DNA from 3 places in the Modestobacter sp. L9-4 genome. Region 1 is predicted to be linked to each of the others. Evidence: predicted binding sites of a transcription regulator. Region 1 holds the regulator's gene; each other region holds the start of a gene.
What was found. The regulator LexA, encoded in region 1, represses DNA repair genes until DNA is damaged. The targets are predictions, from matches to a motif close to TCGAACANNTGTTCGA.
Positions count from the first base shown of each region.

Region 2: KUM42_RS05465 (HNH endonuclease signature motif containing protein) is a predicted target of LexA. The motif match lies at 2,016-2,031, and genes of this name have one in related genera.
Region 3: KUM42_RS18550 (DUF6504 family protein) is a predicted target of LexA. The motif match lies at 3,313-3,328, and genes of this name have one in related genera.

Region 1 covers NZ_CP077800.1:968,040-975,717, reverse strand. The annotation lists gene KUM42_RS04510 (transcriptional regulator) at 1-360, shown strand, start outside; gene hflX (GTPase HflX) at 430-1,917, shown strand; gene KUM42_RS04500 (phosphatase PAP2 family protein) at 2,039-2,767, shown strand; gene KUM42_RS04495 (hypothetical protein) at 2,739-3,812, shown strand; gene lexA (transcriptional repressor LexA) at 3,896-4,696, opposite strand; gene KUM42_RS04485 (LysM peptidoglycan-binding domain-containing protein) at 5,008-5,628, shown strand; gene nrdR (transcriptional regulator NrdR) at 5,896-6,408, shown strand; gene KUM42_RS04475 (vitamin B12-dependent ribonucleotide reductase) at 6,548-7,678, shown strand, end outside.
Region 2 covers NZ_CP077800.1:1,177,542-1,185,219, forward strand. The annotation lists gene ligA (NAD-dependent DNA ligase LigA) at 1-300, opposite strand, end outside; gene KUM42_RS20110 (hypothetical protein) at 428-562, shown strand; gene KUM42_RS05460 (hypothetical protein) at 562-783, shown strand; gene KUM42_RS05465 (HNH endonuclease signature motif containing protein) at 787-1,998, opposite strand; gene KUM42_RS05470 (hypothetical protein) at 2,145-2,525, shown strand; gene KUM42_RS05475 (methionine synthase) at 2,529-3,575, opposite strand; gene KUM42_RS05480 (bifunctional metallophosphatase/5'-nucleotidase) at 3,559-5,994, opposite strand; gene glmS (glutamine--fructose-6-phosphate transaminase (isomerizing)) at 6,314-7,678, opposite strand, start outside.
Region 3 covers NZ_CP077800.1:3,905,962-3,913,639, forward strand. The annotation lists gene KUM42_RS18530 (N-acetyltransferase) at 1-560, opposite strand, end outside; gene KUM42_RS18535 (YbaK/EbsC family protein) at 557-1,081, opposite strand; gene KUM42_RS18540 (GNAT family N-acetyltransferase) at 1,231-1,776, opposite strand; gene KUM42_RS18545 (MFS transporter) at 1,826-3,172, opposite strand; gene KUM42_RS18550 (DUF6504 family protein) at 3,440-3,763, shown strand; gene KUM42_RS18555 (SAV_6107 family HEPN domain-containing protein) at 3,763-4,263, shown strand; gene KUM42_RS18560 (DNA polymerase III subunit alpha) at 4,260-7,678, shown strand, end outside.

The DNA.
Region 1 (7,678 bases):
GTGCTGCACCACGTGCGCACCCTGCGCGAGACCGGGTTCCTGGCCGCCGAGCCCGAGCGCCGCGGCCCCCGCGGGGCCCGCGAGGTGCCCTACCGGGCGACCGGCAAGAGCTGGCACATGGACAACGCCGGTGGGCCGGGGCCCAGGAAGGACCCTGCGCTCGGCGCCTTCCTGGAGGAGGTGGCCGAGGTGGGGGAGCAGCGCCTGGAGAGCACCCGGCTGGCGCTCCGGCTGACCCCGGCGCAGAAGGCCGAGCTGGAGGACCGGGTGCAGGAGCTGCTCGACGAGTTCGTCGCCCGGCCGGCGGACCCCGAGGGGCAGAAGTGGTCGCTCTACCTCGGGATGCACCCGGAGCTCTGAGGTGTTGTAACGGACAAGATGACGACAACTCACTCGCCCCGCTCGCAGGGGCATGCCACGCTGGAGACGATGACGACACCGCAGAACCGCGCGATCCTCGCCGACGCCGAGGACCGGGCCGACAAGGCCGGCCGGTCGCGCGACACGACCACCCCTTCTCAGTGGGACCTGCCGGGCGAGACGCCGGGGTCCTACGCGCTCGAGGAGCGCAGCGCGCTCCGCCGCGTGGCGGGGCTGTCCACCGAGCTCACCGACGTCACCGAGGTCGAGTACCGGCAGCTGCGCCTCGAGCGCGTCGTGCTGGTCGGCGTCTGGACCGAGGGGACGGCCGTCGACGCCCAGCGCTCGCTGGCCGAGCTCGCCGCCCTCGCCGAGACGGCCGGTTCCGAGGTCCTCGAGGCCCTCGTGCAGCGCCGCGACAAGCCCGACGCGGGCACCTACGTCGGCTCGGGCAAGGCCAACGAGATCCGCGACATCGTCGCCTCCACCGGCGCGGACACCGTGATCTGCGACGGCGAGCTGACCCCCGGCCAGCTCAACCAGCTGGAGAAGATCCTCAAGGTCAAGGTGGTCGACCGGACCGCGCTGATCCTGGACATCTTCGCCCAGCACGCCACCAGCCGGGAGGGCAAGGCCCAGGTCGAGCTGGCGCAGATGCAGTACATGCTGCCGCGCCTGCGTGGCTGGGGTGAGTCGCTGAGCCGGCAGGCCGGTGGTCGTGTCGCCGGCGGTGGCGGCATCGGCACCCGTGGCCCGGGTGAGACCAAGATCGAGACCGACCGTCGCCGCATCCGGTCCCGGGTCAGCAAGCTCCGCAAGGAGATCGCCGGCATGTCGACCGCCCGGACGACGCAGCGCAACTCCCGCGACCGCAACGCGACGCCGAGCGTGGCGATCGCCGGCTACACCAACGCCGGCAAGTCCAGCCTGCTCAACCAGCTCACCGACGCCGGTGTGCTGGTGCAGGACGCGCTCTTCGCCACCCTGGACCCCACGGTCCGGCGCGCGGAGACCGTCGACGGCCGGGAGTACACGCTCACCGACACCGTCGGCTTCGTGCGGCACCTGCCGCACCAGCTGATCGACGCCTTCCGGTCGACGCTGGAGGAGGTCGCGGCCAGCGACCTGCTGCTGCACATCGTCGACGGGTCCGACGCCGACCCGCTGGGCCAGATCAACGCCGTGCACACGGTGCTGGCCGACATCGACGCCTCCTCGGTCCCCGAGCTGATCGTGGTCAACAAGGTCGACGCGATGAGCGAGGAGGACGTCCTCCTGCTCCGCCAGGCGCTGCCCGGCGCGGTCTGGGTCTCCGCCCGCACCGGTGAGGGCCTGGAGGCGCTGCGCGACGTGATCGCCGCGCGGCTGCCGCACCCCGCCGTGCACGTCGAGGTGCTCGTGCCCTACGACCGCGGTGACCTGGTCGCCAAGGTGCACCGGGACGGCGAGGTGCTCGAGGAGGTCCACGAGGCCGAGGGCACCCGGCTGGTGGCGCAGGTCGACGCGGGGCTGGCCGCCCTGCTGGAGCCCTACCCCGCACCGGCCCTCGAGGTCTGAGCGAGGACCCCGCCACCACCGCCCGGTGGGTGCGGCGGGGTCAGCAGCAGGGCCGTGCCGCACCGCGGCGCGGCCCTGCTGCGTTCCCGGGACGCGCGGTCGGGGCCGGTACGGTGACGCGGTGGCCAGCAGCGGAGCGTCGCGACCGCTGACCCGGCCCGAGGACGCCGCCGCGCCGGTGACCGGCACCGGCCGCCCGCCGTGGTGGCTGCTCGCCGTCGCCGCCGTCGTCCTGGTGGCCGTGACGGTCGACCTGCTGACCGGTGGGGTGCTGGAGGCGCTGGACCTGCGGGTGTCCGGCGTCGTCGACGGCTGGGACCTGCGCCACTCCGCCCTCTACTGGCCGGTGTGGGTGTTCACCCAGGCCGGTGGCCGCGGCACCGTCCTCATCGTGCTGGCCGGGCTCGTCGCCTGGACCGCCGTCCGGCGGCGCACGTACGTACCGGCGCTGCGGATCCTGGCCGCGCTGGTGCTGCTCACCGCCGTCGTCTACGCGTTCAAGTGGGGCACCGGCCGCACCGCCCCGGAGTACCCCGGCTCGTACTTCCACCGCGGGGGCGGCAGCTACCCGTCGGGTCACGTCACCAACGCGGTCCTCATGTGGGGCGTGGCGCGCTGGCAGGCCGTGGAGTTCGGGCTGCCGGCGTGGGTGCAGCGGGCCGCCCGGCTGCTCGCCGTCGCGGGACCCTTCGTCAGCGGCATCGCGATGGTCGCGCTCAACTTCCACTGGGTCAGCGACGTGCTGGCCGGGCTGGCCGTCGGCGTGCTGCTGTTGGGCGTGGTTCATGCGCTCGACACGCTGCCGGTGTCACGCTGGGCCCGTGCTCGAGCGGGCCGACAGCCGTCGTGACCGCGCCCGCCGCCGCACCCGGGTGGCCGGCGCGGCGCTGACCGCACCCCTGGGCCTGCTGGTCGTGCTGCCGGTGTCCCCGGCCGTCGCGGCCGAGGCGTACGGCGCCCCCACCACGCGGTGCGAGATCACCGACCCGCGGCTGCCCGAGCTCTCCGGGCTGGTGGGCGTGGGCGACGGCATGCTGGCGATGAACGACGGTGGCGACCGGGTGGAGGTCTACGCGCTCGACGGCGCGTGCACGGTCGGCGAGGTGCGCACCGCCGACGTCGACCCCTACGACCCCGAGGACCTCGCCGTGGGCGCCGACGGCACGGTCTGGCTGGCCGACACCGGGGACAACGAGCAGAAGCGGGAGACCGTCGCGCTCATCGGGCTGCGCACCGACGGCAGCAGCACGCTGACCCGGCTGACCTACCCCGACGGTGCGCACGACGCCGAGGCCCTCCTGCTGGCCCCGGACGGGACGCCGTACCTGGTGACCAAGGAGGTGCTCGGCGCCAGCTCGGTCTACCGGCCCGACGCCCCCCTGGCCGACGGTGCGACGGTGCCGATGACCCGGGTGCTCGGCATGGGCTTCACCCTCACCGGCACGCCCGGGGGGCCGGTCGGACGGGCGGGCCAGCTGCTGGTCACCGGGGGAGCGGTCTCCGCCGACGGGCAGCGCATCGCCCTGCGCACCTACACCGACGCCTACGTGTGGCCGCTGACCGGTTCGGACGTCACCGGGGCGCTCAGCGGGTCGCCGGTGCGGGTGCCGCTGCCGGACTCCCCGCAGGGCGAGGCGATCGCGTTCGCCGGTGACGAGCGGAGCCTCCTGGTCAGCAGCGAGAGCCTGCCGGCGGCGGTGACCCTGGTGCCGGTCGCCGGCGACCTCGCGCCCGCGCCGCCCGCAGCCGGGGACGACGGTGCTGCCGCCGCGGCGCCAGCCGAGGCCGCCGACCCGTCCCGTCCGGTCGGTCCGGTCACGGCCGGGCTGATCGCCGCCGGCGTGGCGACGGGGCTCATCTGGATCGGCGGCCGGTTCCGCCGTCGCCAGGCCTGACGAAGGCCCCCTCGCCTGCGAGGGGGCCCTGGTGGTGCCGCTGTGGCCCACCGCTGCCCGAGGGGCAGCGGTGGGCCGACTGGTCAGACCCGGCGCAGCACGGTGACGACGCGGCCGAGCACCGTCGCGTCGTCGCCGGGGATGGGCTCGTACGCCGGGTTGTGCGGCATCAGCCAGACGTGGCCGTCGCGGCGCTTGTAGGTCTTCACCGTCGCCTCGCCGTCGATCATCGCGGCGACGATCTCGCCGTTCTCCGCGGTGGGCTGCTGACGGACGACGACCCAGTCGCCGTCGCAGATGGCCGCCTCGACCATCGAGTCACCGGCGACCTTGAGCATGAAGAGCGTGCCCTCGCCGACCAGCTCGCGGGGCAGCGGGAACACGTCCTCCACCGCCTGCTCGGCCAGCACCGGGCCACCGGCGGCGATCCGCCCGACGAGCGGGACGTACGTGGGCCGCGGGTTGCTCGTCTCGTCGGCAGCAGCAGCGGTGGCCTGCGTCTCGGCGGGCGACTCGGCCATGACGGTGGTCTCACCGGGCATCCGCACGTCCAGGGCGCGCGGCCGGTTCGGGTCGCGGCGCAGCCAGCCCTTCCGCTGCAGCACCGAGAGCTGGTGGGCCACCGAGGAGGCCGAGGACAGCCCGACGGCTTCGCCGATCTCGCGGACCGAGGGCGGGTAGCCGCGGCGGTCGATGGAGTCGCGGATGACCTCGAGCACCCGGCGCTGACGCTGGGTCAGGCCGTCGCCGGCCTCCCCGCGGTCGGGGAACTCGCGGACCGCGGCCACCGCCCCGGTCCCGGTGGTGGCGTCGGCGGCCTGGGCCGTCGCGCGGGTGCGTCGCGAGGGGCTCGTGCCGCCTGCCGTGGGGCCGTCGGCCGCCATGTGTCCTCCTCGTCCGGCTGCCGGGGCAGCGGTACCCAGTGGCCCACCCGGCGCCTGGGGCCGGGAGAGCTGTCCGGTCAGCGATCTCGGTGTCACGGTAGCGGGTTACACCGGTGTTGTTCAAACACCTGTTCGAAGATGTCGCGCGTCAGGGGTGGGACTTGTCGGAGGGATGCGGTAGACATCGCACAGACGTTCGATTCGAACAGGCGTTCGAGGCGACCACCTCCCGGTGGCCGGCCTCGGGGGGACCGCCCGCTCGCGCCGGACGCCCGACGACGTCCCACCGCCAGACCTCCAGGAGCACCCCGATGGTCAGCCCGCAGCAGCTCGACGCCCCCGTCCCCGTGTCCGCCGCCTCCGTGTCCTCCGCCCCCGGGGCACCCGTACCGGCGCCCACGCCGCCGTCGCCGTGGCGGCCCGTGGCCGCAGCCCGCCGGGTCGCCGCCCGTGTCCCGGCGGCGACCGGCCGTGGGCCGCAGCCGGCCGCGCCCGCCACCGCCCGGCGCGACGCGGCCCGCCCGGGGGCCCGCCCGGCGCGGCTCGACGGGCTCCCGGCCGGGCGGGCCGTCCGTGGCGGTTGCGCCACCGAGCCCCGCCCCGCGGCGGGACGGGAGCGGTCGGGGGTCCGCCGGCCGCCGCCGCCGCTGCGGCTCACCGCGCGCGGTCAGCGGGTGGTCGCCGGGCTGTCGATCGCGATCGGGCTGTCCCTCGCCGCGGCCACGGTCGTGCACGTCGAGATGAACCGGGAGAGCGGCCTGCAGCTGGCCGGTTCCGACACGTTCGTCGTCCGGTCGGGGGACTCCCTGTGGTCCATCGCCCGCGCCGTCGCGCCCGAGGAGGACCCGCGCGCGGTGATCGACGCGATCGTCGCCCTCAACGGCCTCGACAGCGTCGACCTCCTGCCCGGCGCCGAGCTCCAGCTGCCCTGACCGGCGCTGCGCCCGGCGTGTCCGGGGAAAGTGCCTGGTACGGGCGGGGCGGGTGCGTCTCAGGAAGACGCGCCGGGGCCCAGGGGTTGTACCTGTAGTGGTGCGGGGCTAACCTCACCCCAACATCTTGTGTGACAGAGATGTAGTTCCTCTCCACAGGCGCGTCCCCAGGTCAGCCCCAGGACATCCACCGGATGTCCCCCGGCCGGTCCACAGGGCGCGTCACCACGGTCGCTCCGGCGGCCCGCCGATCGAGGAGGTGCCCCGGTGCGCTGCCCCTTCTGCCACAGCCCCGACAGCCGGGTCGTCGACTCGCGGGAGACCGACGAGGGCGCCAGCACGCGCCGCCGCCGGTCCTGCCCGGTGTGCGGGCGGCGCTTCACCACGGTGGAGGAGCCGGTGCTCGCCGTCGTCAAGCGCAGCGGCGTCAGCGAGCCCTTCGACCGCAACAAGGTCATCGCCGGTGTGCGCCGGGCCTGCCAGGGGCGCCCGGTCGACGAGGGCCAGCTGGCCGTCCTGGCCGCCAAGGTCGAGGACGCCGTGCGGGCCACCGGTTCCGCCGAGGTGCCCAGCAACGAGGTCGGCCTCGCCATCCTCGGCCCGCTCCGCTACCTCGACGAGGTCGCCTACCTCCGGTTCGCCAGCGTCTACCGGTCCTTCTCCTCGGCCGCGGACTTCGAGAAGGAGATCGCCGAGCTCAAGCGGCTCCGGCCCGACGTCGCCGACAACGGCCCGCCCGCCGGCCCCGACGGCGCAGCCGCCGGGGCGCCGACCGGCTGACCCGCCCGACCAGCTGCCCGACCTGCCCGACCACCCGGTCGCGGCGCTCCCGCCCCGCGGGACACCCACACCACCGGCTCCCGGCAACCGCCGGACCTGCAGCCATCCAGTTCAGCACGCCTCACCAGGGGAGCACGCTTTGACCGAGACAGCCGACCGCCTCTCTCCCAGCCGGAACCGCCGCACCGCGGGCAAGACCCCCACCCGGGGGAAGGGCCTGAAGGTCAAGCGGGTCTTCACCACCGCTGGGGTGCACCCCTACGACGAGGTCGTGTGGGAGCGCCGCGACGTCGTCATGACCAACTGGCGGGACGGCTCGATCAACTTCGAGCAGCGCGGGGTCGAGTTCCCCTCCGAGTGGAGCATCAACGCCACCAACATCGTCACCACGAAGTACTTCCGTGGCGCCGTCGGCAGCCCGCAGCGCGAGACCAGCCTGCGCCAGCTCATCGACCGGGTCGTGCTGACCTACGGTGCGGCCGGCCGCGAGCACGGGTACTTCGCCACCGACGAGGACGCCGAGGTCTTCGAGCACGAGCTGACCTGGATGCTCATGCACCAGGTGTTCAGCTTCAACTCCCCGGTCTGGTTCAACGTCGGCACCGCCTCGCCGCAGCAGGTCAGCGCCTGCTTCATCCTGGCCGTCGACGACACGATGGACTCGATCCTCAACTGGTACCGCGAGGAGGGCCTGATCTTCAAGGGCGGCTCCGGTGCCGGCCTGAACCTCTCCCGCATCCGCTCCTCCAAGGAGCTGCTGTCCTCCGGTGGCACCGCGTCGGGCCCGGTCTCCTTCATGCGCGGCGCCGACGCCTCCGCCGGCACCATCAAGTCCGGTGGCGCCACCCGCCGCGCGGCGAAGATGGTCGTCCTCGACATCGACCACCCCGACATCGAGGAGTTCATCGAGACCAAGGCGCGCGAGGAGGACAAGATCCGCGCGCTGCGGGACGCCGGGTACGACATGGACCTCGGCGGCAAGGACATCACCAGCGTCCAGTACCAGAACGCCAACAACTCCGTCCGCGTCAACGACGAGTTCATGCGCGCGGTCGAGAGCGGCTCGGAGTTCGGGCTGCGGGCCCGCGAGGACAACCGGGTCATCGAGACCGTCGACGCCCGCGAGCTGTTCGGCAAGGTCACTCAGGCCGCCTGGGAGTGCGCCGACCCGGGCATCCAGTACGACGACACGATCAACGACTGGCACACCAACCCCGAGACGGGGCGGATCAACGCCTCGAACCCGTGCTCGGAGTACATGAGCCTGGAC
Region 2 (7,678 bases), 210 kb from region 1:
CGCGCCGAAGCCGCCGTTGACCTTCTGGCTGGGCGAGTCGGGGGTCAGCAGCGCCGGGTGGGCGGCCTCCAGCGCCTTGAGCTCGCCCATCCGCTCGTCGTACTGACCGTCGCTGACCAGCGGAGCGTCCTGCACGTAGTAGGCGAAGGCGTACCGGTCGAGCTCCTCGGAGAGGTCGCGGTGCCGGGTGCGCGCATCGTCGGGGACCTCGGTGAGGTCCTCCCGGTCGACGGCGGCCTCGACCGCGGGCTGGTCGGGTCCGCCGACGGCTTCCTGCTCCACCTGGTCCGCGCTGGTCACGGTGGGCACGGTATCCGGCGGGTCCGACGGGAAACCGGCTGCGCGCGGCGGTCACCCGACCGGTGGACGTCCACCCCTGGCCCGCGACCGGTCTCACTGCTGACCACGGTGCCGCATCATCAACCCGATGTCCGTACTGGCGCTCGTGGCGGCCCCGTTCCCCGCGGGCAGTGGCGGGGGCAACGCGCCGATCTGGCTCGTCGCCCCTTTCATGGCCGTGATCGTCGGCGTCCTGTTCGTGCGCGTCATCCGGCGGCACTGATGCCCGTCCCGGTGGTGTGCGCGTTCTGCGGCGCCGATGCCGACGGCGGTCCGGTGGACCCGTGCGCGTTCGTCGTCGTCGCGCGGTGGCAGGAGCCACTGCCGGACCAGCGCGAGCAGCAGTTCTTCGCGCATGCCGAGTGCCTGCGCGCACGACTGCACCCGGACGTCGCTCCGCTGGCCCGCGTCCTGGACGTCGGTTGGGACGGCGAGGACTCGTAGTCCCTAGAGCAGCGGACCGATCAGGATCTCGGTGCCGTCGGGTCTCCAGGTGCGCCAACGATGACCCGGCGGTGCTCCAGCGTCACGCTGGACGCGGAAGCCGTGGTGGACCTTCGTGTGGTGGCGTTCGCAGAGCAGCGCGGAGTTGTCCAGTGACGTCTCCCCGTCGTTGATCCACTCGACGAGGTGGTGGACGTCGCACCAGTGCGTCGGCGCCCCACAACCGGCGAACACGCAGTGCCCGTCGCGGTTCTCCACCGCCCGGCGGAGGTGCGGCGGGACCACCCGGTGGGTGCGGCCGACGTCCAGCGGCAGCCCGTCGGGGCCCAGCACGATCCGGGTCACCGTCGAGTCGCAGGCGACCCACCGGGCGCGGGCGGCCGACAGGGTCGCCCCGAACCCGGTACGGGCGGCGTCCGGGCCGGTCGAGGGGTCGACCAGGTCCTCGATGTCGACGGTCACCACGACGTGTGGCTTCACCGTCCGCAACGTCGGTAGACCTCCGGCGGCGAGCTGGTTGTCGCACAGCTGCACGAGCGCATCGGCGTTCTGCTGCGCGCGTGTGCGGTCGTCGCCCTTCGGGCGGTCGGCCTGCACGATCGACTCGATCGCCGCCTGCACCTTCTCCCCGCCCACGACGTCGAGGTCGAACCGGCCCGTGACGGTCCCGTCGGCGTGCCTGGCGATCGTCAACCGTCGCCCCTCGGTGGGGTCCGGCTCGATGCCGTCGGGGTCCAGCGCGTCCTCGAACGCCTGCACGGCCGCGACCAGGGAGTGGTACGGCGCCGCGCTGGCGACCGCCGTCCAGGCCTCGTCGAACGGCGCCAGGTCGATGCCCTGCTCGGCCGCCTTCGCGAGCTCGACCGGCCCGACCACCTCCGCGACCACGTTGAGCTGGGCAGCGGTCACGTCACCGTCAGCGAAGCCGGCCGCCAGCGCCGGGAAGTGCTCGAGCGCGCGGCCCGACCGCACGACCCGCGACGCCTCCGCCGGCGCCAGCCTCGCGTGCCCGACCAGCCACGACCGCATCGACTTCAGCCCGTCGTGCTCGGCTGCCTGCGTCAGCTCCCCGTGCCGCACGGTGCGCGTCAGCTCCGCACTCGCGCGGTTGACCACCTGGACCAGGAACGCCGTCCGGTCCAGCACCTGCCCCTCGGACAACCCGTGCAGGTCCTCGACCGCCAGGGCGTCGAGAGCCGACTGCAACTCGCTCACGACACCTCCTCCGCCGATCGAACACGTGTTCGAAGTCTACCCGTCAGACGGTGGCCCTACAAGGCGAAAGTCCAGGTCAGGGCATCGTCCACGGGTCTCGACGACGTCGCGGGCAATGCCGTGGACAGCCCCGGGACAGTGAGTGCGTGCACCCCGAGCTCGAGCGCGCCCTGCGACCGGTGCTGGCCGACCTGCAGGCCACAAGCACCCCCGTCCCACGGATCGAGGACAGCGACTGGTCCGGTGACGCGCACCGACCCGGGGCGATGCTCTGGAGCCCGGACGGCAGCGGCCGCGGCGTGGCCACGAGCCTGGGCCGGCCGCAGGCCGAGCAGGTGGTCGACGTCGCCGACCAGGTGCAGGAGGGGGCGGTCGAGGAGCTGTGGGGCAGCGCCCCGACCAACTGGCCAGCGTGCCCGCACCACCCGACGACGCACCCGCTCGAGGCGCAACTGCACGACGGTGCCGCCTGGTGGGTCTGCTTGCACCACGGGACGGCGGTCAGCAAGGTCGGTCGCCTCGGCTGACCCTCACTCCGGGACCAGGTACCTCGCCGCCTCACGGACGTGGCGCATCGCCGTCCGGGCGTAGGCGGGGCTGGCCCCGGCCATGCCGCAGGCCGGCGTGAGCGTGACGGCGGTGGACAGCTGCTCGGCCGGGAAGCCGAGCTCGCGCCACCAGGCCTGCAGGCGGCTGGCCGTCGCCTTCGGGTTCGGCAGCGTGGTGTCGGTGCCGGGGACGACGCCCACGAGCAGGTGGGTGCCGGCCTCGACGGCGGTCCCGACGGCGTCGAGGTCCTGCACCATGCCGAGGTCGAAGGAGAGACCGTCGGCGCCGGCGGCGCGGAAGAGGTCCAGCGGCGCCCGGTTGGCGCAGCAGTGCACGACGACGGGCACCGGCACCCGGGCGACGAGGGCGGCGAGCTGCTCCTCGACCACGTTCGACTCGACGGCGGAGAGCTTGCCGAACCCGCTGATCGTCGGGAGCCCGCCCTGCAGGACGGCGGGGACCGACGGCTCGTCGAGCTGGACGACGACGCGGGCGCCGGGCACCCGGGCGGAGACGGCGGCCACGTGCGCGGCGATGCCCTCGGCCAGCGACTGGGCCAGGTCGCGGCGAGCGCCCGGGTCGACCACGGCGCGGTCACCGCGGGTGCGCTCGAGCCCGGCGGCCAGCGTCCACGGCCCGGCGACCTGGACCTTGAACGGGCCGACGTAGCGCTCGGCGACGTCGAAGAGCGCGTCCATGTCGCGGTCGAGCATCTCCTGGGCCCGGCGCAGGTCGTTGCCCGCGCGCGGGACGAGCCGCCAGCCGGCCGGGGTGAGGTCGACGGCGATGTCGACCAGCAGCGCCGCGGTCCGGCCGAGCAGGTCCGCGCCGGCGCCGCGTCCGGGCAGCTCGGGCAGGTGCGGGAGGTCCGGCAGCTCGCCGACGACCAGGCGCACCGCCTCGACCGGGTCGGTGCCGGGCAGGGACCCGACGCCGGAGGCCGGCCCCCACGGTGTGGGGACCGGCCTCAGGTCGTCGGTGCTGTCGGGCTCGCTGCTGTCGTGCGGGTGATCAGTCGGCGAGGCCACGCCGACGACGGTAGCCCGCCGCCGTCAGGGCGACCCCGCCCGCCAGCAGGGCGCCACCGACGCCGAGCATCGACCCGACCGGGGCCCCGGTGTAGGCCAGCTCGGCACCGCCCGTGCCCGACCCGCTGCCACCGCCGGCGACGACGGACCCGTGCGTGGCGGGAGCAGACGTCACCGGGACGACGCCCTTCGGCCCACCGACCGGGGCGGCCGGACCGGCAGGACCCACCGGGCCGGGCTGACCCGGCTTGCCGGGCTCACCGGGCTGACCAGGGTGGCCCGGCTGACCGGGCTGCCCGGGCTGACCGGGCTGACCCGGCTGACCCGGCTGACCGGGCTTGCCGGGCTCACCCGGCTTGCCGGGCTCACCCGGCTTGCCGGGCTCACCGGTCGCCGGGCACTCGAAGCCGGCGCCCTCGACACCGAGCGCGCCGCTGGTCCCGGGGACGGAACCGACCGGGGGCACCGGTCCGGTGCCCGCGTCCAGGCCCGCCGCCGGCTCCGGCGTGGCGAAGGTGGCGGCCTGACCGTGGTCAGCGGCCGGCGCCGACACCGGGGAGTTGGTCTCGAAGTAGGTGACGGCGCTGTCGACGTCCACCGGACCGGCGACCGGCCCGATGCCGCGCTCGTCGCCGTTGGTGAAGGAGGTGAAGCCGTCACCGCCGGCGATGAGGAAGGAGTTGGCCGCCACGCGGTACTCGGCGGTCAGGTCGAGGGGCTCGCCCAGGACGGTGATCGACGTGGGGTCGATCCGCTGCCCGTAGGGCTTGCTCAGGTCGTAGCGGTAGCTGAGCCCCTCGGACGTGCCCAGCCGCAGCGTGCTGTTGCGCGGGCCGTTCCCCGTCGTCGTGCCCGGGGAGACCTGCTGGAACTGCTGCTCCAGCACGCCCCGCACGTCGGCACCGGTCAGCGTGGTCGTGTTGACCGTGTTGCTGAACGGCTGGACGTTGAACAGGTCGGCGTAGGTGACCTCGCCGGCCTCGATGTCGGCCCGCAGCCCGCCGGGGTTCATGAACGCGATCACCGGGTCGCCGAAGGCGGGATCGGCCTGCACCGACTCCAACTGCGCCTGGGCGACCAGGTTGCCCAGGCCGGACTCGGCCGTGCGGTCGTCCCGGAAGACCGGCGGGGTCGCCGGGTCGTTGTCGGTGTCGACGAGACCGCCGGGCCGCGCGATGGTCTCGGTGGCGTCACCGACCCTGCGGTCGCCCTTCTCGGCGGCCAGGTCGGTCCAGTAGTCGACGATGCCGGCGATCTCGGCGTCCTCGTCGTCCCGGACGTTGTAGCTGCTCTCGGCCCGGTAGTCGGCGCAGAGCCGGTCCACGTCACCGGTCTCGCCGTCGAGCACGAGCCGGATGTCGGTGAGCATGCGGCCGTAGTACTCGGCCTGGGTGACCAGCCGCGGCTGGCCCGCCGGGTCGGTGAGCATGCAGTTGTAGCCCTGGTGGCTGTGGGCGCTGACGATCAGGTCGACGGCGGGGTCGGTCGCGGCGTTGACGTCCACGATCGAGCCGGTGAGCTGGTCGCAGCCGTTGGGGTCCGCGCCGTTCGTGCCGGTGTTGTCCCCGCCCTCGTGGACCAGCGCCACGATCGCCTCGACGCCCTGCGCCTGCAGCTCGGGCACGTAGCGGTTGATCGACTCCGCCTCGTCGAGGAACTCGACGTCGGAGATGCCCGTCGGGGAGACGATCGTCGGGGTGGTGTCGGTGACGACGCCGATGAAGCCGATCGACTTGCCGCCGCCGGCCTCGACGACCGCGTACGGCGGCAGCATCGGCTCGCGGGTGCCCTTGTCGACGACGTTGGCCGCCAGGTAGGGGAAGTCGGTGCCGGCGAAGGGCTGGCCGGTGCTGTCGGTGAAGCAGCCGGTGACCCCCACCTCGACGCCCTCGCAGGCGGCGACGTCGTCGGTCGCCGTGGCGTCGGTGGCCCCGGAGATGCGGCGCAGCTCGTCGGTGCCGCGGTCGAACTCGTGGTTGCCGACGACGGAGACGCTCACGCCGAGTGCGTTCATGACCTCCAGGGTCGACTCGTCGCGGACGGCCGCGGACTCGAACGGCGAGGCGCCGACCAGGTCGCCGAGCCCAACGAGCAGGGAGCCGTCGGCACTGCCGCCGTCGGCGAGGAACTGCTCGCGGGTCCGGCCCACGGTGGCGGCCAGGCTCGCCGCACCACCGACCGCGACGGACTCGTCGTCGGCGGTGCCGTAGGCGCCGTCCGCACCCGGCAGCGTCGCCTTCCCGTCGTTGCCGGAGGGCTGGTTGATCCGCCCGTGGAAGTCGTTGAACGTCATCAGCTGGACCGGGACGTCCGCGGCGACGGCCGCGGTGTCGACCTCGGCCGACGCCGTGGCGGGCAGCGCCAGGACGGCGGAGGACGCCATCACCAGGACTGCGAGGGACAGGCGCGTTCTGCGCACGGAGGTTCCTCCAGGACAGGCGTCAGCGGGCCGCCGGGACGGTCCGCTGCGCAGAGCTGACGAGCCAGGCCGAGGAGCCAGGCACGCATGGACCGGTCGGGACCGATCCGTCACAGCACGCTAACGGTCCGCTACGAGTGAGCCAAGGGGCAGCTGTGAATGGACCGCAGTCGTTAACCTGCCCGCCACGGACCCCGCGACGCTCCCCGGCAGCTGGCCTGCCGTGTCCGCACCCGGTCCGGGCGAGGCGTCCCTGCCGTCCGCCCCGTGGCCGGGAGCTCCTCCCGCGGGCATCGGCCCCGCCCCCGGCCACGGCGCCTCACAGCACGGTCACCGACTTGGCGAGGTTGCGCGGCTTGTCGGCGTCCCGGCCCAGCACGACGGCGACGCAGCGGGCCAGGTGCTGGAGGGCGACGACGCTCTCCAGCGGTCCCCAGGCCGGTGCCGGCCCGGACAGCACCGGGAACGTGTCGGTGTGCCCTGAGCCCACCCGGATCACCCGGGCACCGCGCGCGGCGAGCTCGGCGGCCGCGCTGGCCAGCCGGGCCGGGTCCCCGCTCTCCAGCAGCAGCACCGGGGTGCCCTGCTCGATCAGCGCGATGGGGCCGTGCTTGAACTCCCCGGCGGGCAGCGACTCGGCGTTGCGGTAGGTGATCTCCTTGAGCTTCAGCGCCCCCTCCGCGGCGTAGGGCAGCCCGGCGCCGCGGGAGACGAAGAAGAACGACCGGGCGTCGGCCAGCTCCTCGGCCAGGGCGACCGCGACGGGGAAGGACGTCGTGTGCGCGGCCGCCAGCCGGCCGGGCAGCGACCCCAGCCGCAACCCGTGCTGGGCCACGGACCGGCGGTCCAGCGACCCGGTCGCCGCGGCGTGGGAGATGGCCAGCGCGGCCCCGGCGACCACCTGGGTGGTGAACGTCTTGGTCGCCGCCACCCCGATCTCGGGACCGGCGCTGGTCTCCAGCACCGCGTCGCTGCGGCGGGCGAGGGAGGACTGCGGCCGGTTGGTGATCGCCAGCACCGGCCCGCGGACGTCCTCCAGGGCGTGCAGCACGTCGGATGTCTCCCCGGACTGGGAGATCGCGACCGTGAGCACGCCGTCGGTGGGCCCGGGGACGACCAGCTCGTCGTGCTCGGAGGCGACGACGACGTCGGCCGGCACCCCGCCGAGCACGCCGAAGGCGCGGGCCACCGCCTCGGCGGCGTGCCGGGAGCTGCCGCAGGCCAGGAACCGCAGCCGCTGCGGGGCGGCGAGCCCGGTCCCCGACCACAGCCGGCCGTCGGCGACCTGGGGCAGCAGCCGCTCCAGCAGCCGGCCCACCACCGCGGGCTGCTCGGCGATCTCCTTCTCCATGAAGTCGTCGTAGGCGCCGCGCTCGACGTCGTCGGCCGCCCAGGACAGCCGGACGCTCTCCCGCGGGGGGACCTCCGCTCCGGTGGCGTCGAGCCAGGTGACCTCGTCGCCCAGGACGACGACGTCGCCGTCCTGCAGGACGCTCACCGCACCGACCGTGCCGAGCAGCGCGGTGACGTCGCTGGCGGCCACGTGCCCCTCGGGGCCGGAGCCGACCACGAGCGGCGAGCGGTGCGAGGCGAGGACGACGTCCCGGGAGGTGGCGGCGGTGACCGCCAGCGCCCACGTGCCCCGCAGCCGGCGGGCCGCGGCGAGGGTGGCGGCCGCCAGCGA
Region 3 (7,678 bases), 1.3 Mb from region 1:
CGGGCACCCAGGATGGCGAACGGGCGGGAGTCGCCCGGGAAGTGGTAGCCCCGGGCCAGGTCGACGAAGCCGTCGGCGTGGTAGAGCCGGAAGGCCTTCGTGTCGGTGTCCGGGGTGCTCAGCAGGGCCACCGGTGCGGCGGTGCCGGCGACCAGCGCGTGCAGCAGCTGGCGGCCCAGCCCGCGGCTCTGGTGGTCGGGGTGCACGTGCAGCTCGCAGACCTCGAACGCGCCGGGCAGCCACTGCTTGGCCGTGCGCCGGTCCAGGGCGTTGCGCACCTGGTCGTGCCACCACTGTCCGGGGGCGACGAGGTAGCCGTAGCCGAAGCCGACCAGCTCCTCGCCCGCCGTGCCGTCCCCCCGGGGAGCCTCGACGAAGGCACCGACCGCGCGGAAGCCGTTCCGCTCGGTGTGCTGGACGGCGTAGCCGTAGCGGCCGGCGACGACGGAGTCGCCGTAGCCCATGGCCGCGCCGTAGATCGCCAGCGCCTCGTGCAGGTGCTCGCGCATCCAGGGCGTGGGCAGCTCGGCGACCCGGGTGGCCGGGGTCGTGCCGGTCACCGGGCACCCGCCGTGGCGAGCTCGGCGGACGGGCCCGGGCCGACCTCGGCGGGGGTGCCCTCGGTCAGCTGCAGCAGCTCGGCGTAGCTGGTGGGGAAGACGGTGTGCGGGTGCCCGGCGGCGGCCCACACCTGCTCGTGCCGGGCCAGCTCGACGTCGACCAGGGTGCCGATCGGCTCGGGGTGCCCGATCGGGGCGACACCGCCGATGGCCTGCCCGGTGTGCTCCCGGACGAACTCCGGGGTGGCCCGGACGACGGCCGGGACGCCCAGCAGCTCGGCCACCTGCGGCTCGGACACCCGGTGCGCGCCGCTGGTCAGGACCAGCAGCGGCTGGCCGCCCACGTCGAACACGAGGCTGTTGGCGATGGCGCCGACCGGCACGCCGAGCCCGGCGGCGGCCTCGGCGGCCGTTCGGGCGCTGTCGGGCAGCACGCGCACCTCACCGGGGACGCCGGCGGCGCGCAGCAGCTGCACGACCTCGGCGACCCGGGGGTGCTGCGGGATCTCCGCTGAGGTCATGCGCGCGATCCTGCCACCGGCCGGCGTCGCCCGCCGCACCCGGCACCGGCCGGCGGCACCGCGCCCGGCGGCAGCGGGCGGTGGTGCGGCCGTCCCGGGCCGTCCACCCGCCGTCCCACGCCGCCGGTGACGTGCTCGGAGGGCCGGGGTCAGGGCACAGCAGTGCCGGACAGGTGCTGCCACCGCCGGAGCTGCACCTCGGCGTCCCGGACGGTCGCCGTCTCCACCCCCGCCGGCGTGAAGCCCGAGCGACGCGCGACCGCCTCGCTGGCCGTGTTGCCCAGGATCGTCTTGAGCACCACGCGGTCGTGGCCGACGTCGAGCGCCCAGCGGGTCAGCTGACGGGTCGCGGCCGTGGCGAGTCCGCGTCCCCGCCCCGCGGGGAGCAGGGCGTAGAAGACCTCGGGGTCGCGCTGACCGTTCATGGCGATGCCCGCGGTACCGGCGACGAGGCCGGTGGGGTCGCGCACGACGTAGCGGCCGCCGGTACCGGCCGCGGCTCCCCGGGTCCTGGTCTCGATGCGCGCGCGGGCGCCGGTCTCGTCCAGGTCGGGTGGGTACCTCGTCCAGCGCACCACGTCGGGCACGGCGGACAGCGCCACCTCCACCGGCCAGTCGCCCGGCGTCATCAGGCGCAGGTCGGCCCGGCCGTCGGTCAGCTCGGTGGGGAGTGCTCCCCGCAGCGTGTCGGCCACGGCTCATCGTGCACCGGGTCACCGCTCGTCCCGAGTCGGAGGACCGGGCTCACGGTGTGCCGGCTCCGCGGTGGTCGAGGACGGGCACCGGGTCGGCGTCGGCGACCGGGGGAGTGGTGGTGTCGAGCGGGTGGGCGACCTCGTCGGCGCGCAGCCGGGCCGCCACGATCGCGGCCACGGCGAGCAGCGGGGGCACCAGGCCGGCCAGGGCGAAGGTGGCCGGGACCCCGATCACCCCGCTCACCGGACCGGCCAGCGCCATCGAGACCGGCAGGAAGGCCAGCGAGACGAAGAAGTCCAGGCTGGACACCCGGCCGAGCATCGCCGGGGGCACGCGGCGCTGCAGCAGGGTGCCCCAGATGACGGTGGCGCCCTGGAAGGCCGCCCCGGCGACGGCGGCGGCGAGCACGAACAGCCACAGCTCGGTGGCCACGCCGAAGACCGCCAGCGGGAGGCACCCCGCGCCCCACAGCATGATCATCACCGTCAGGTAGCGGCGCGGCAGCGGCCGGGAGGCGACGGCGAGGGACCCCACCGCCCCGGCGATCCCGAACGAGGCCAGGACCAGCGAGTGCTCCGAGGGCCCGCCGCCGGTCTGCTCGCGCAGCGCGAAGGGGGTCAGCACCTCCAGCGGGCCGAGCACGACGAGCACCATCAGCGAGGCGAACACCAGCGTGGCGAGCAGCCACGGGGTGGCGACCATGTAGGAGAAGCCGGCCCGGACGTCGTGCAGCAGTGCGGCGACCGGGTGGCGGGCCGGTCCGCCGGCAGCCGCGGCCTCGGCGTCCAGGTCGCGGCGCACCGGCGTGGCCGGCAGCCGCAGCAGCGCCAGGACCGCTCCCAGCGCGGCCACCGCGGTGACGAGCAGGGCCGCGCCGGGGGAGGCGGCCGCGACGATCGCCCCGGCCGCGGCCGGGCCGGCGGCCTGCGTGAGCAGCGGCCGGAGCACCCCCTCCAGCCCGTTGGCGGCCAGCAGCTCGTCGGCGGGCAGCAGTGCGGGCACCAACGCCGAGTAGGCCGGGTAGTACAGCCCCTGGGCCAGGCCGATGAGCAGCGAGGCCACCACCAGGTGCCACAGCTGGAGCAGCCCGGCCAGCGAGAGCGCGGCGACCACGCCGGTCGCGCCCAGCTCGGCGGCGGCGACGACCAGCAGCAGGCGCCGTTGCGGCACCCGGTCGGCGAGGGCGCCACCGAGCAGCGTGGTCAGCAGCATGCCCACGGCCGTGCCCGCGCTGACCAGGGACAGCGCCGCCGGACCGCCACCGAGCTCGATCACCTGCCAGACCACGGCCAGCAGGTACAGGCCCGAGGAGGTCAGCGTCAGCACCAGCGAGACGGCCAGCCAGCGGTAGGCCGGGCGCCGGAGGGGCGTCAGCGCACGGGGCAGGGCGGGCACCGGTCCAGTCGACACCGGTGCGGGCGCGCGGCGCAAACGAGTTGGTGTCGACCGTCGGTGCAGTGGCTGTAATGACACGGTCGTGGACACGGCCGTGTCGGCTTGACGTCCGAGACCCGTCTCCGGTCTACTCGACGTGTTCGAACACGTGTTCGAACACCGGTGGGTCCGCTCACCGGCCCGGGCCGTCATGCCTTCCCCGCATGCGCTTCCCCGCCGGGCCGGGGTGTGGGCCGGTCGGTGGGGCGAGGAGTTGGGGAGTCTGTCATGAGCCGAGTGCTCGTCGGGGCCGGTGGCCGCGTCGGTGAAGAGGTGCAGGTCGAGCAGGGGTCGACGGGGCCGGCCCAGTTCTGGCGCGGCGAGACCCGCTACGTGGTGGGGGAGCTGCTCGACTCGTGGGTGGAGACCGCCCCCTGGTGGCAGCCCGACCCCGCCGGCCGGGGCGCGTCGCTCGACCTGGTCGCCACCCGGCAGGTCTGGCGGGTCGAGGCCTCGCGGGCCGGGCGCTCGCGGATGAGCTCCGCCGGGGTGTTCGACCTGTCCTGGGAGCCGACGGCCGGCCAGTGGCTGCTCGTCCGGGCGCACGACTGATGGGCGCCGCCCGGGTCCTGCCCGCCCCCGAGCAGGAGGAGATCCCGTTGCCCCCGGCCCTGCCCTCGGCCGCCGCCCAGCTGCTCGGCCAGGCCCACCGCGGGCTGGCCGAGGCGACCGGCAGCCCCGACGCCGGCTGGCGGTACGCCACCGCGCACCTGGCCGCGCTGCGCGCCGCCGCCGCGGTGCTGGCCGCCCGCACCCAGCCCGACGCCGACGCCGGCCGGCGCCGCCCCCGCAGCGCCTGGGTGCTGATCAGCCAGGTCGCCCCCGAGCTGGGCGAGTGGGCGGCGTTCTTCGCCGCCGGGGCGGCCAAGCGGGCCGCTGCGGAGGCGGGGCTGACGCACGCGGTCACCGAGCGGGAGGCCGACGACCTGGTCCGCGACGTGCGCACCTTCCTCGGTGTCGTGGAGACGACGATCAGCCGGCCGGCGCCGCCCCCGGCGCCGGTGCGCCTGCGGTCGATGGACGGCGGCCGTCGCCGGCCCTCCGCGTCGTGAGTGACCCCTTCGTCCACCTGCACGTCGCCTCGGGCTACTCGATGCGGCACGGCGCCAACCACCCGGCCGACCTGGTCACCCGGGCGGTCGACCACGGCATGGGGGCCCTGGCGCTCACCGACCGCGACGGCCTCTACGGGGCGGTCAAGTTCGCCCTCGCCGCCCGCTCGGCGGGCATCCGCCCGCTGTTCGGCGTCGACCTGGCCGTCGACCCGGTGGCCGGCGGCGAGCCCGGTGAGTCCGGGCGCACCCGCGCCGCCGACCTGCACCGCGCCCGCCACCCGGCCGGCCGCCGGGCGCCGGCGCGCGGCGGGGCCAGCGTCGACCCGCGGCTGCCCCGGGTCACCTTCCTCGCCAAGGACGGCGCCGGCTGGCGGTCGCTGTGCCGGCTGACCAGCGCCACCCACCTCGCCGGCACCCGCGGTGAGCCGGTCAGCTCGCTGACCCTGGCCGGGGAGCACGCCACCGGCCTGCTGGCGGTGCTCGGGCCCGGCTCCTCGGTCGGCCGGGCACTGGCCGACGGTCGCGCCGACCTCGCCCGGGCCCGGCTGGCCGCCTGGCGGTCGGTGTTCGGCCCCGGCCAGCTGGTGGTCGAGATCGTGCACCACCGCGGGCAGGGCGACCGCTCCCGCGCGCAGGCGCTGTTGGCGCTGGCCACCGAGGCCGGTGTGCCGGCGGTGCTCACCAACGCGGTCCGCTACGTCGACGCCTTCGACGCGCCCACCGCCGACGTCCTCGACGCCGCCCGCCGGCTGGTGCCGCTGGGGGAGCGGCACGTCGACCGGCGCACCGCCGAGGGCCACCTGAAGTCGGGCAAGGAGATGGCCGAGGTCGCCGAGGACATCGCCGGCCCCGACCGCGACGTCGCCCTGCGGCTGATGGAGACCACCGCCCGGATCGCCGAGCAGTGCGCCGTCGACGTCCGCGAGGACCTCGGCATCGGCACCGTGCGCTACCCCGAGCTCGACGTGGTCACCACCGCCGCCGAGCGCGGCATGGGCCCCGCACAGGTGCTGCGGGCCCGGTGCGAGGCCGGCTTCGGCCGGCGGGGGATGACCCCCTCGGGTGCGGTGCGCGAGCGGCTGGAGTCCGAGCTGGGGGTGATCGAGCAGCTGGGCTACCCGTCCTACTTCCTCACCGTCGCCGACGTCGTCGCCCTGATCAAGGAGCTGCGGGTGCGGGCCGCGGCCCGCGGCTCGGGCGCCGGCAGCCTGGTCACCTACCTGCTGGGCATCTCCGACGTCGACCCGATCCGCTACGGCCTGCTGATGGAGCGCTTCCTCTCCCCGCTGCGCCACCAGCTGCCCGACATCGACATCGACGTGGAGTCCGCCCGGCGGATGGAGGTCTACGACGCGGTGATCGACCGCTTCGGGGCGCACCGGGTCAGCTGCATCTCGATGATGGACACCTACCGGGTGCGGCACGCCATCCGCGACGTCGGTGCCGCGCTCGGGCTGCCGCCGGCCGAGGTCGACGCGGTGGCCAAGGCGTTCCCGCACATCCGGGCCAACCAGGTGCACGCCGCGCTGCGCGACCTGCCGGAGCTGCGGGCCAGCCGGATGGGCTCCAAGCGGGGTGGCGGCAACGGTGACCTCGACCTGATGTTCGACCTGGTCGCCCGGCTCGACGGGCTGCCCCGGCACATCGCGCTGCACCCGTGCGGGGTGCTGCTGTCCGACGCGACGCTGCTGGACCGCACGCCGGTCGAGAGCAGCTACCTGGGCTACCCGATGAGCCAGTTCGACAAGGACGACGTCGAGGAGCTGGGGCTGCTCAAGCTCGACCTGCTCGGCATCCGGATGCAGTCGGCGATCGCCCACGCCATGGACGAGGTGGCGCGCGTCGACGGCGAGGAGCTCGTCATCGACGAGGTGCCGCGCGACGACCCGACCACCTTCGAGCTGATCCGCAGCACCCGCACGCTGGGCATGTTCCAGATCGAGTCACCGGGGCAGCGGGAGCTGGTCGGCAAGTTCGGTCCGCAGACCTTCGAGGACCTCATCGTCGACATCTCGCTGTTCCGCCCGGGGCCGGTGAAGAGCGACATGGTCACCCCGTTCCTGATGGCCCGGAACGGCTGGCGCGACCCGGTCTACCTGCACCCGGCGCTGCAGCCGGCGCTGGAGGAGACCGCCGGGGTGGTGGTCTTCCACGAGCAGGTGCTGCAGATCGTGTCGGTGATGACCGGCTGCGACCTGGCCAGCGCTGACGAGGTGCGCCGTGCGCTCGGGGAGAAGGACGCCCACGCCGAGGTCAAGGCGTGGTTCGCCCCCCGGGCGCTGGAGGAGGGCTACGACGTCGAGGTGGTCGAGAAGGTGTGGGAGGTGCTGGTCGCCTTCGGCTCGTTCGGCTTCTGCAAGGCCCACGCCGCGGCCTTCGCGCTGCCCACCTACCAGTCGGCCTGGCTCAAGACCCACCACACGGCGGCGTTCCTCGCCGGGGTGCTCACCCACGACCCGGGCATGTACCCCAAGCGGCTGATCCTCGACGACGCCCGCAACTTCGGCGTGGCCGTGCTGGGGCTGGACGTGAACGCCTCGGCCGGCAGCTACCGGATCGAACGGGTCGACGGCGGCGGTGCCCACGACGGACCGGCCGACCCCGACCCGGAGCCCGACGAGGACGGCGGGGTGGAGCTCGTGCCCCGGCCGCCGTGGATGCCCGCGGCGATGCCCGAGCCCGGGCGGTACGGCATCCGGCTGTCGCTGGCCGACGTGAAGGGGATCAACGACGAGGAGCTCGCCCGGATCGTCGAGGGGCAGCCCTACCGGTCCCTCACCGACTTCTGGAACCGGGCGAAGGTGTCCCGGCCGGTGGTGGAGCGGCTGGTGCTGGCCGGCGGGTTCGACTCGATCTACGGGTTCGGGGTGCGCGACAGCGAGGGCGGGCGGCCGGCCCGGCGCCGCGAGCAGCTCACCCGGCGCGACCTGCTGCTGCAGATCGGCGAGCTCGACCGGTGGAGCCGCAGCGGGGCGAGGGCCAGCAGCACCGGCCAGCTGGGACTGGACCTGTTCGGCGCCGACAGCGGTGCCGAACCCGGGCTGTTCGACGTCGGCGAGGCCGGGGAGGACACCGGCCAGCCGGAGTTCGTCAGCTCCGGGCTGCCGGAGTTCACCGACGCCGAACGGGTGCGCGCCGAGCTGGAGGTGCTGGGGCTCGACGCCAGCCGGCACGTCATCGAGTTCTACCGGCCGTTCCTGGCCGCGCTCGGTGCGGTGCCGGCCGCCGACCTGCTGCAGTGCCGGAGTGGTGCGGAGGTGCTGGTGGCCGGGGTGAAGGTGGCCACCCAGACCCCGCCGATCCGGTCCGGGAAACGGGTGGTGTTCGTGACCCTCGACGACGGCACCGGGTGTGCGGACTCGACCTTCTTCGAGGACGTGCAGGGCCCCTACGCCTCGACCGTCTTCCACTC